Regions from separate parts of the Streptantibioticus cattleyicolor NRRL 8057 genome, predicted to be linked through region 1. Evidence: riboswitches for the same ligand, from Rfam matches in the RefSeq annotation. Region 1 holds a riboswitch; each other region holds the start of a gene.
What was found. Region 1 has a riboswitch for cyclic di-AMP ahead of SCATT_RS15955 (M23 family metallopeptidase). Riboswitches for the same ligand answer to the same signal wherever they lie in the genome.

Region 1 (2,190 bases):
CACGGCGGGATTCCGGGACGCCCGGCCACGACGGGCACGCCCGTTACGACGGCCACGCCGCGACGAGCCCCCGCACACGGCGGCAGGACGCGGCAACCCGCGCCCCTGTCAGGACACCGCCGCGCCGCGCGCCCTCACACCGTCAGGCCACGCTCCGCCAGCCATCCCACCGGGTCGATCGGGGCGCCGCCGTCCGGGCGGACCTCCAGGTGGAGGTGGGGGCCGGTGACGTTGCCGGTGGCGCCGACGCGGCCGATCACGTCGCCGGTGGTGACCTGGCCGGAGGTGCGCACCATCGAGGACAGGTGGCAGAACCACAGTTCGGTGCCGTCGTCGAGGCGCAGCACGATGCGGTAGCCGTAGGAGCCGGCCCAGCCGGCCGAGGTGATGGTGCCGGAGTGGACGGCCGTCACGGGCGTACCGGTGGGGGCGGCGAAGTCCTGGCCGGTGTGGGTGGTGGCCCACAACGAGCTGACCTCGCCGAAGTGGGAGCTGGGGGTGTAGGAGGCGACCGGCTTGACGTAGCTCCTGGCCAGCTTGGCGATACGTTCCGCCTCGGCCTTCCGCGCGGCCTCGGCGACCGCCTGGCGCTTGGCCTCGGCCTCCTCCCGCACCCGGCGGGCCGCGGCCTCCTTGGCCTCGGCCGCCGCCCGCTTCTCCAGTTCGGCCCGCTCGGCGGCGGACTTCTGCTGGTCGACCTGGGCGAGGATGCGGTTGCGCAGCGCCTCGCCGGGGTCGGCGACGGCCACCGGCTCGTCGGCGGCGGCCGGCTGCGCGGACTGCTCCGCGGACTCGCCGGTGAACGCCTGCTTGACGCCCTCCGGCACGAGGTCGGGGACGGAGACGGGCACCGGGGACTTGCCCTGGGCCGCCGCGACGCCGCCGGCGCCCACGGCGGCCATCGCCGCCACGCCGAGCACCGTCGAACCACGGGAGACCGTACGTTGCTTGGGCAGCCGGTGCCGCCCCCGATCACCGTCCCCGGGACCCGGGACCGGGACCGGGTCCGGGGTCACCGCCGGTTCGTCCTGGGCGGGTTCCGCTACGGCAGGCTCCATCGACGCCACTGCTGGCGCACTCCTTTCCTTCCTTCCGCCTACCGGGTTAGCTGACGGGTTCGGAGCAGGAAGGTCTCCTACGGGCCGTCAGAGTCGCCTCTGATCAGCCCGATTCACCCCAGAAGGTGGTTCCCCGGTTCCCACGGCGCGGTGAGCGCGCGGGATTCGGCGACGGCGCACGGTGCCACCGAGTCGGTGACGTTTCCGACCGCGTTGCGTTATCGAACGTTAATAGACTCGGGGTTTGAATCCAAGCCGTTCGCCCGAATCCCCCCTTTGGCTCACCGTGGGCCACCGGGGCATCACTCATCGACCGCCGAGCGCCTTGCCCAGTTCGCCGGGGAGGTCGTCGACGGCCTGCTGTTCGGCGGTGCCGGTGGGGTTGAGCAGGAAGCGGTGGGCCTCGCGTTGCAGTACCCGGCTGAAGGGGACGTAGTGCGTCGAGGCGGGCCGTGCCCGCGCCTGCCGCAGCGCGCACCACAGCACCTCGGTCCACCGCCGCCGTACCGCCGCGGTGACGGCCGAACGCTCCTTGCCGCCCTGCCGGTCGACCTCGACCGAGGACGTGCTGGGGGTGCCGCAGGTGATCCCGCGCGGGTCGTACGCGGAGGTACGGGCGGCGGGGAGTCCGGCGTCCAGCAGGGCGCGTTCGCTGCTGTCGCCGGTGAGGAAGCGGATCAGTTCCCGCGCGTCGTCGGGGTGGTCGCTGCCGGTGGTGACCGCGAGGCTCTGCCCGCCCAGCGCGGCGACGCCGGGCAGCCGGGTCACCCCGAAACCGGTGCCGGGCGGCAGGCCGGCGTCGAGCCGGTTGAAGGCGTACGGCCAGTTGCGCATCAGCATGCCCGCGCCCTGCTTGCCCTGGACGAACATGGCCAGCGAGTCGGACTCGTCGGCGTCGAGCGACCGCTGGTCGGTGGTGCCGCCGACGCCGAGGCCGCGCAGCGCCTCCAGCCCCTTGCGCAGCCCGTTGTCGGTGCCGATGTAGCGCCCCTTGGCGTCGACCAGGTCGGCCCCGGCGTCCCAGAACGCCTCCAGGGTGTTGACGGTGAGCCCTTCGTACTCGCGCAGTTGGGTGGTGTAGATCGGGCGGCCGTGCTGGTTGATCACCGAGAGCAGGTCGCCGACGGAGGCG
Region 2 (2,190 bases), 380 kb from region 1:
AAGCTGGAGGTGAAGCCGAGCTTCCTGCCCTCGCGGCGCAGGATGCGCACGCACGCGCTGTGGAACGTGGAGACCCACATCGCGGCCGACCGGGGGCCGACGAGCTGCTCGACGCGCTCCTTCATCTCCCCGGCGGCCTTGTTGGTGAAGGTGATCGCCAGGATCTGGCCCGGGTGGACATGGCGGGCGGCCAGCAGGTGGGCGATGCGGTGGGTGAGCACCCGGGTCTTGCCCGAGCCGGCCCCGGCGACGATGAGCAGCGGGGAGCCGGAGTGGACGACGGCGGCGCGCTGCTGCTCGTTGAGGCCCTCCAGCAGCGTGGCCGGGTCGACCACCGGGCGCGGCGCCCCGTCGCGGTAGTGGGCGTCCCGGGGCAGGGGCGCGTCGTACCTGCCGCCGAACAGGTCGTCCGGCAGCTCTTCCGGCGCGTGCTCGTGCTCCGGGTCCGGCGGTGGCGGGGGCTCCTCGCCGGCGGGTCCGAGGTCGGCCAGGAAGCTGTCGTCGAAGAGGCTGCTCATCGTCGTACGAGTCTATGCGGCGGCACCGACAGCGCGGGCCCGCTCCGTGGGTCCGGCCGGAGGCGGCGGTGGGCCGGGTGCCAAAGATCACAGAACGGTTTCGGAGAAATCACGTCCCGGCCTTCACATCAGCCACACGCGTTCGCTAGCGTGCTCGATCAGGCGGCCGTCCCCAACTCGGCGAAGGCGTCGAGACGGTACGCCTCCGCTGAGTCCGGCGTGGCCGGAACCGGGGAACCACACGCAGGACTTGGGGTGAATCGGCCGGCGCGTAACCGTGCGCGAGGGCCGTAGGGCGGCCTTCCGAAGCCCGAACCCGACAGCTAACCCGGTAGGCGGTCCACGGAAGGAGCGCCCGCGTTGGCGTCGCACCGCAAGCCCCGTACGCCCCTGTCCCGAACGCTCGCCGGCGCCGGGCCGCGGGCCGCGATCGGGATCACCTCGGCCGCCCTGGCCACCATGACCCTGCTGAGCGAGACGGCGACGGCCGCCCCCGCCAAGCCGCCGCAGCCCTCCATCGAGGACGTGCAGCGCCAGGTCGACTCGCTCAACCACCAGGCCGAGGTCGCCACCCAGCGGTACAACCAGGCCGCGGAGTCCACCGCAGCCCAGCGCCGCAAGGCCGACCAGCTCCTCGACCAGATGGCCCGCGGCGCGCAGCAGATCAACGAGTCACGGCGGGCGCTCGGCCAGTTCGCCGCCGCCCAGTACCGCACCGGCGGCCTCGGCCAGACCGCGCAGTTCTTCCTCGCCGACGACCCGCAGCAGTACTTCGACCAGACGCACCTGATGTCCCGGGAGACGGCCAAGCGGCGGCAGGTCGTCGCCCGGTTCGAGACCCAGCAGGTCACCGCGGCCCGCAAGCGCGCCGAGGCCGCCAAGAGCCTCCAGTCGCTCAGCGACGCCCAGCGCGAACTGGCCGACCAGAAGCGGGCGGTGCAGCAGAAGCTCACCGAGGCGCAGAACCTGCTCAACAGCCTCACGGCGCAGGAGAAGGCGCGGCTCGCGGCGCTGGAGAAGCAGAAGGAGGCCGAGGCGGAGCGCGCCGCCGCCCGCCTCGCCGCCCAGCAGCAGCACGACCAGTCCGGCTCGTCCTCGGACGCCTCGGGGACCTCCGGCACCCCGGCCGGCGGCTGGCGCGACGGCTCGGCCTCCACCCGGGCCGCCAAGGCGATCGCCTTCGCCCGGGAGCAGCTCGGCAAGCCCTACGTGTGGGGCGCCACCGGGCCCAACTCCTTCGACTGCTCCGGGCTGACCCAGGCCGCCTGGCAGGCCGCCGGGGTCTCCCTGCCGCGCACCACCTGGGACCAGGTCAAGGCCGGCACCCGGGTCTCCACCTCCGAGCTGCAACCCGGTGACCTGGTCTTCTTCTACGGCGACATCAGCCACGTCGGCCTGTACATCGGCGGCGGCCAGATGATCCACGCCCCGCACACCGGCACCGTGGTGAAGATAGCCCCGGTCACCGAGATGCCGATCTACGGCGCGGTGCGCCCGGCGTAGTCCGCGGGCGCGCGGACACGACAAGGGGCGCGGACCGTCCGGCCCGCGCCCCTCGTTTCGTTCACCCCTCGCGGCGGATCACGTCCACAGCACCGCGATGAAGATGTTGGCCATGGTCAGCCCGCCGACCGCGCCGACGACGCCCTTGGGCACCCGCTCCTCGTCCCGC
Region 3 (2,190 bases), 2.2 Mb from region 1:
TGTGCGGGGCGTGCAGCACCATGCCGTTGCCGGCGTAGAGGCCGACGTGGTGGGCGTCGCCGTAGAAGATGACCAGGTCGCCCGGGCGCAGCTCGTCCATCGACAGGTGCGTGCCGGCGTTGGCCTGCTCCTCGGAGGTGCGCGGGATCGATATGCCCGCCTGGGCGTAGGCCCACGAGGTCAGACCCGAGCAGTCGAAGGCGTTGGGGCCGGTGGCGCCCCACACGTAGGGCGAGCCGATGACCGACTCGGCGGCGGCGAGCGCGGCGGCGGCGCGCTGCGAGGCGGCCGGCGAGTCACCGAGGCTGGGGCGCTGGTTGCTGCGGTTGGAGCGCTCCTGCTCCTGCTGGAGCTGGGCCTTCTCCTGCTGGGTGAGCGTGTTGAGCAGGTCCTGCGCCTTGGAGAGCTTCGCCTGGACCTCCTGCTTCTTGTCCGCGAGGTCCTTGCGGGTGCTGTCCAGCTGGGCGAGCTTGGCGGTGGCCTCGGCCCGCTCCTGGTCCAGCAGGCGCTTCTGCTCCTCGATCTGCTTGAGCGCGTCGGCCTGGCGACCGCTCAACTGGTCCATGGTGGACGCCTTGTCGAGGAAGTCGTCCGGGTTGGAGGAGAGGAAGAGCTGGACGGACGGGTCGATGCCGCCCTCGCGGTACTGGGAGGCCGCCAGCGTGCCCAGGTTGTCCTGGAGCTTGTTGAGGGTGGCCTGCTCGCGGGCGACCTTGTTCTGCAGGTCGTTCACCTGCTGCTGCAGCTTGTCCTGCTGCTCCTTGGCGCCGTCGTACTTCTCGGTGGCCTGCTCCGCCTGCTCGTACAGGCTGTCGACCTGGGCCTTGACATCGGACTTGGACGGCTTGGGGTCGGCGTGGGCCGCCTGGGACGACAGGGCGACCGCCGCTGCGGCGGTTGCGGTGAGCACGGTCACGCGGGTGCGGCTGGCCGGCTTGGGACGACGGTGGGACGCCACGGAGGACGAGCTCCTTCTTCCTGTTGCCGCCTACCGGGTGAGCTGTCGGGTTCGGGCAGGAAGCAGCCCTACCGGGTCCCATCGCGCCGCACGGCACGACCTGACCCCGATTCACCCCGGGAATGTTGGTTCCCCGGCTCCGAGTACCAGTCCCCCCGTGACGCACGCCGGCACTCGAACTCGGCGGTAACCCCCACTGTCATCCGGGTTGGATGATCGACTGCGCGGAGGTTCGAAGCCAGACCCTAGTGACCACATTGTGATCGGATCAAATCCCCGGGAGAAAAAAGTCCGCCGCATCGCAACTTCTTTACGCGGCGCGCAGGACGGTACCGGACATATCCGTCCGCGCCCGGCGTTCCACCGTATCCACGGGGCCGCCGCGGGCCATTTCTGTGAGCGCAATCACAGCCGATACGAAAACGGACGGGCCGCCCGCAAACGGAAATTGAGGGCGATTCACAGGGCGTTCCCGCCGAACGGCCGGGCGGCGGCGGGAATAAGCGGGACTCAGGCCCGGGAGAGCCGGCGCAGCAGCAGCAGGGAGGCCACCGGGCGCGCCCCGGCCCGGGCCACCCCGTCGGCCACCTCGCGGTCGGTGGAGACCACCACCACCGGGCGCCCCGGCGGCTCGGCCCGCACCAGCCGGCGGATCAGCTCGTCGGCGGTCTGCCCGGGCTTGCTGAAGAGCACCCGCACCCCGCGCGGCGGCGCGAGCAGCACCGGCGCCGACAGCTCGGCGCCGTCGAAGACACAGGTGATCTCCACCCCGGTCTGCGCGGCGAGCACCGCCAGCCCGCCCAGCAGCCGCAGCCGCTGCTTCTCCAGCGGCAGCGCCGGATACCCGGTCTTGGTGACGTTGTAGCCGTCGACCACCAGATGGGCCTGGGGCAGCGCCAGCAACTGGTCGAGCAGCGCCGGGTCGTCCTCGGCCAGCGCGCGGCGGGCGATGTCCTTGGGGCTCATCCGGCCCGGGGCGACGGCCTCCACGGTGTCGGCCGGACGGCCGGAGACCGGCGGCAGCGCCAGCTCCCGGCGCAGCCCCTGGGCCGCGTCCAGCACGGTGTCCAGCAGCAGCCGCAGCCGCATGTCCTCCAGGCTGCGCCCCTCGCGCACCGCGCGGCGACCGGCCTCCAGGGCCGATTCGGCCTCGGCCAGCCGGGAGCGCAGCCGCCGCCCCTCGGCGTCGGAGGCGGCCAGTTCGGCGGCGGCGGCCGTGCGGGTCTTGTCCA
Region 4 (2,190 bases), 3.2 Mb from region 1:
GGCACCACCGCCGACCTGGAGATCCAGGCCGCCGAGATGGAACGCCGGCGCACCCGCACCGCCGAGCTGCTGGCCGAGCACACCGGCCGGCCGATCGAGCGGATCCAGGCCGACATCGAGCGCGCCACCGTCCTCGACGGCCCCGGGGCCCGCGCGTACGGCCTGGTCGACCACCTCACCCGCAGCCGCAAGGCCCCCGCCGCACCCGGCCCGAGGTGAGCGAGGTGGTCCCCGAACTGCCGCCGCTGCCCGCCCTCACCCGGGCCGAGGGCGAGGTCATCGACCGCTATCTGGAAGCCGCCGACCTGCTCGGGAAGATCAACCCGGCGCGCACCACGCAGACGTACTCCGCGCTGCGCGCCGCCCAGGCGCTGGTGGCCCGGGCCACGGAACTGCGGGCCGCGCTCGAGCTGATGTACGAGCGCGGCGAACACGAGCTGCACACCAGGGTGCTGGCGGAGGCCATGCGCGTCCTCGACGGCGAACGGCGCGCGGGAAGGCCCGCGATCCCTCCGGAGCAGCCGCCGCGGTGAGGCGCCGGCCCGCGGGAAGGCCCGGGGCGTACGCCATCGGGGCGAGGGTGATCCGCCCGGGCGGAGTCGATTTCCACCGTACGGCGGATTCGCCACTCCCGTGGTGCATCCTTCCTTGACGTTTTCTCAGCCCCGCAACACGCGTGTGACCAGCGGTAGTTACCGGCCGGGATCGGCGACACGGGTGGTTCGGCACGATCGGCGACACTGGCATCGGTGCGCCATCATCCGTGGTGACGACAAGCCCCCGCCGCGGTGGCGGGGCGGTCCGGGCGCACGCCGAGTCCTGCCGGCGCCCGGACGCCAGGTCGACACCACAGCTTGGCAGGAGCGGAGGACCCGATCATGACGGGGCCGTCCGGGCGCACCGGTAGCGGCCCCTTGGGGTGAAGCCGCGCGAGAGCGGCCGGGCATCTTCGCCTGCCCGAACCCGACAGGCCATCCTTCGCAGGCGCTAGGACGAAGGGGTGCGCATGTCTGCACCGTCTGGCTCTCCCGCCCTGTTCGGCCGAGCCGCGACCACATCGCTCCTGACCACCGCCGCCCTCGCCGCCGGGGCCCTCGTCCCCGGCCTGCCCGCGCCCGCCCGCGGCGCCACCGTGGCCGGCCGGGTGCTGGAGGTGGTCGCCGCCAAGCAGGGCTCACCGTACGAGTACGGGGCGACCGGCCCGTCCCGGTTCGACTGCTCGGGGCTGACGCTCTACGCCTTCCGCGCGGTGGGCCGTTCGCTGCCGCGCACCGCGGCCGACCAGTACCAGCGGACCCGGCACGTGGCCGCCGCCGCCCGGGCCCCCGGTGACCTCGTCTTCTTCCACCACGGCGACGGCGTCTACCACGTCGGCGTCTACGCCGGCCACAACCGGATGTGGCACGCCCCGAAGAGCGGCGCCCGGGTGCGGCTGGAGCGGATCTGGACGCCGGACGTCTGGTACGGCCGGGTGAGGTGAGCCGCCGCGCCGTTCCGTGCGGGCAGCGGCGGCCGGGTCACCGCGCGCCCGCCTCGCCGGCGGGTTCCGGCCCGGCCGCCGCAGTCCGCCAGGGCAGCGCGATCCACACCGTCTTGCCGCCCTCCGCGGTCGGCTCGACCGTCACGCAACCGCCGGCTTCGGCCGCGAGGTGGGCGACGATGAGCAGCCCGCGGCCGTTGTCCCGGTCCGGGGCGGGGGGCAGCCGCCGGGGGCGGCGGGGGTGGCCGTCGGTGATCCCGAGGCGCAGCCACTCGTGCTCGTCGAGGCGGAGGCCGACGGTGAAGTCGGGCGAGCGTCCGCCGGTGTGGCGGATGGCGTTGGTGGCGAGTTCGGAGACGATGAGCCGGACGGCGTCGGCCGCCGGGGCGTCCTTCGGCAGCCCCCAGTCGGCGAGGACCCCGGTGACGTAGCCGCGCGCGACGGAGACCGAGGCGGGCTCGCTCGGCAGCGTGACGGAAGCTTCCTGATGGTCTGCCATCGCGTCGTCGTCCCTTGTCCACCGGCTCGCCAAGCTACGGCGGCCGGGAGGACCGGCCGCCGGAGCCCCCATGCTGCCGCCGCGGCCCGCGCGGGCGCCAACGAATGCATATGCCTGTCCCTCGAAGCGGTGAACTCTGCCTGGGCGGGCGGCATTTGGGGGCGCGGACGGCATATCGGCGAGCCGGGGCGCGGTCGTCAACCCGCCTTGG

Region 2: linked by a shared signal. The riboswitch ahead of SCATT_RS17430 (C40 family peptidase) and the one ahead of SCATT_RS15955 (M23 family metallopeptidase) in region 1 are both predicted to bind cyclic di-AMP.
Region 3: linked by a shared signal. The riboswitch ahead of SCATT_RS05865 (C40 family peptidase) and the one ahead of SCATT_RS15955 (M23 family metallopeptidase) in region 1 are both predicted to bind cyclic di-AMP.
Region 4: linked by a shared signal. The riboswitch ahead of SCATT_RS01595 (C40 family peptidase) and the one ahead of SCATT_RS15955 (M23 family metallopeptidase) in region 1 are both predicted to bind cyclic di-AMP.

Annotation. Positions count from the first base shown of each region.
Region 1 covers NC_017586.1:3,580,912-3,583,101, reverse strand. Annotated here, with positions in the region: gene SCATT_RS15955 (M23 family metallopeptidase) at 135-1,067, opposite strand; cyclic di-AMP (ydaO/yuaA leader) riboswitch at 1,079-1,239, opposite strand; gene SCATT_RS15950 (extracellular solute-binding protein) at 1,365-2,190, opposite strand, start outside.
Region 2 covers NC_017586.1:3,960,879-3,963,068, reverse strand. Annotated here, with positions in the region: gene pcrA (DNA helicase PcrA) at 1-518, opposite strand, end outside; cyclic di-AMP (ydaO/yuaA leader) riboswitch at 715-871, shown strand; gene SCATT_RS17430 (C40 family peptidase) at 879-2,021, shown strand; gene SCATT_RS17425 (hypothetical protein) at 2,100-2,190, opposite strand, start outside.
Region 3 covers NC_017586.1:1,381,207-1,383,396, forward strand. Annotated here, with positions in the region: gene SCATT_RS05865 (C40 family peptidase) at 1-958, opposite strand, end outside; cyclic di-AMP (ydaO/yuaA leader) riboswitch at 970-1,154, opposite strand; gene SCATT_RS05870 (NYN domain-containing protein) at 1,469-2,190, opposite strand, start outside.
Region 4 covers NC_017586.1:403,847-406,036, forward strand. Annotated here, with positions in the region: gene SCATT_RS01585 (ATP-dependent Clp protease proteolytic subunit) at 1-219, shown strand, start outside; gene SCATT_RS01590 (hypothetical protein) at 225-533, shown strand; cyclic di-AMP (ydaO/yuaA leader) riboswitch at 836-1,002, shown strand; gene SCATT_RS01595 (C40 family peptidase) at 1,007-1,480, shown strand; gene SCATT_RS01600 (ATP-binding protein) at 1,518-1,979, opposite strand; gene SCATT_RS01605 (8-amino-7-oxononanoate synthase) at 2,177-2,190, opposite strand, start outside.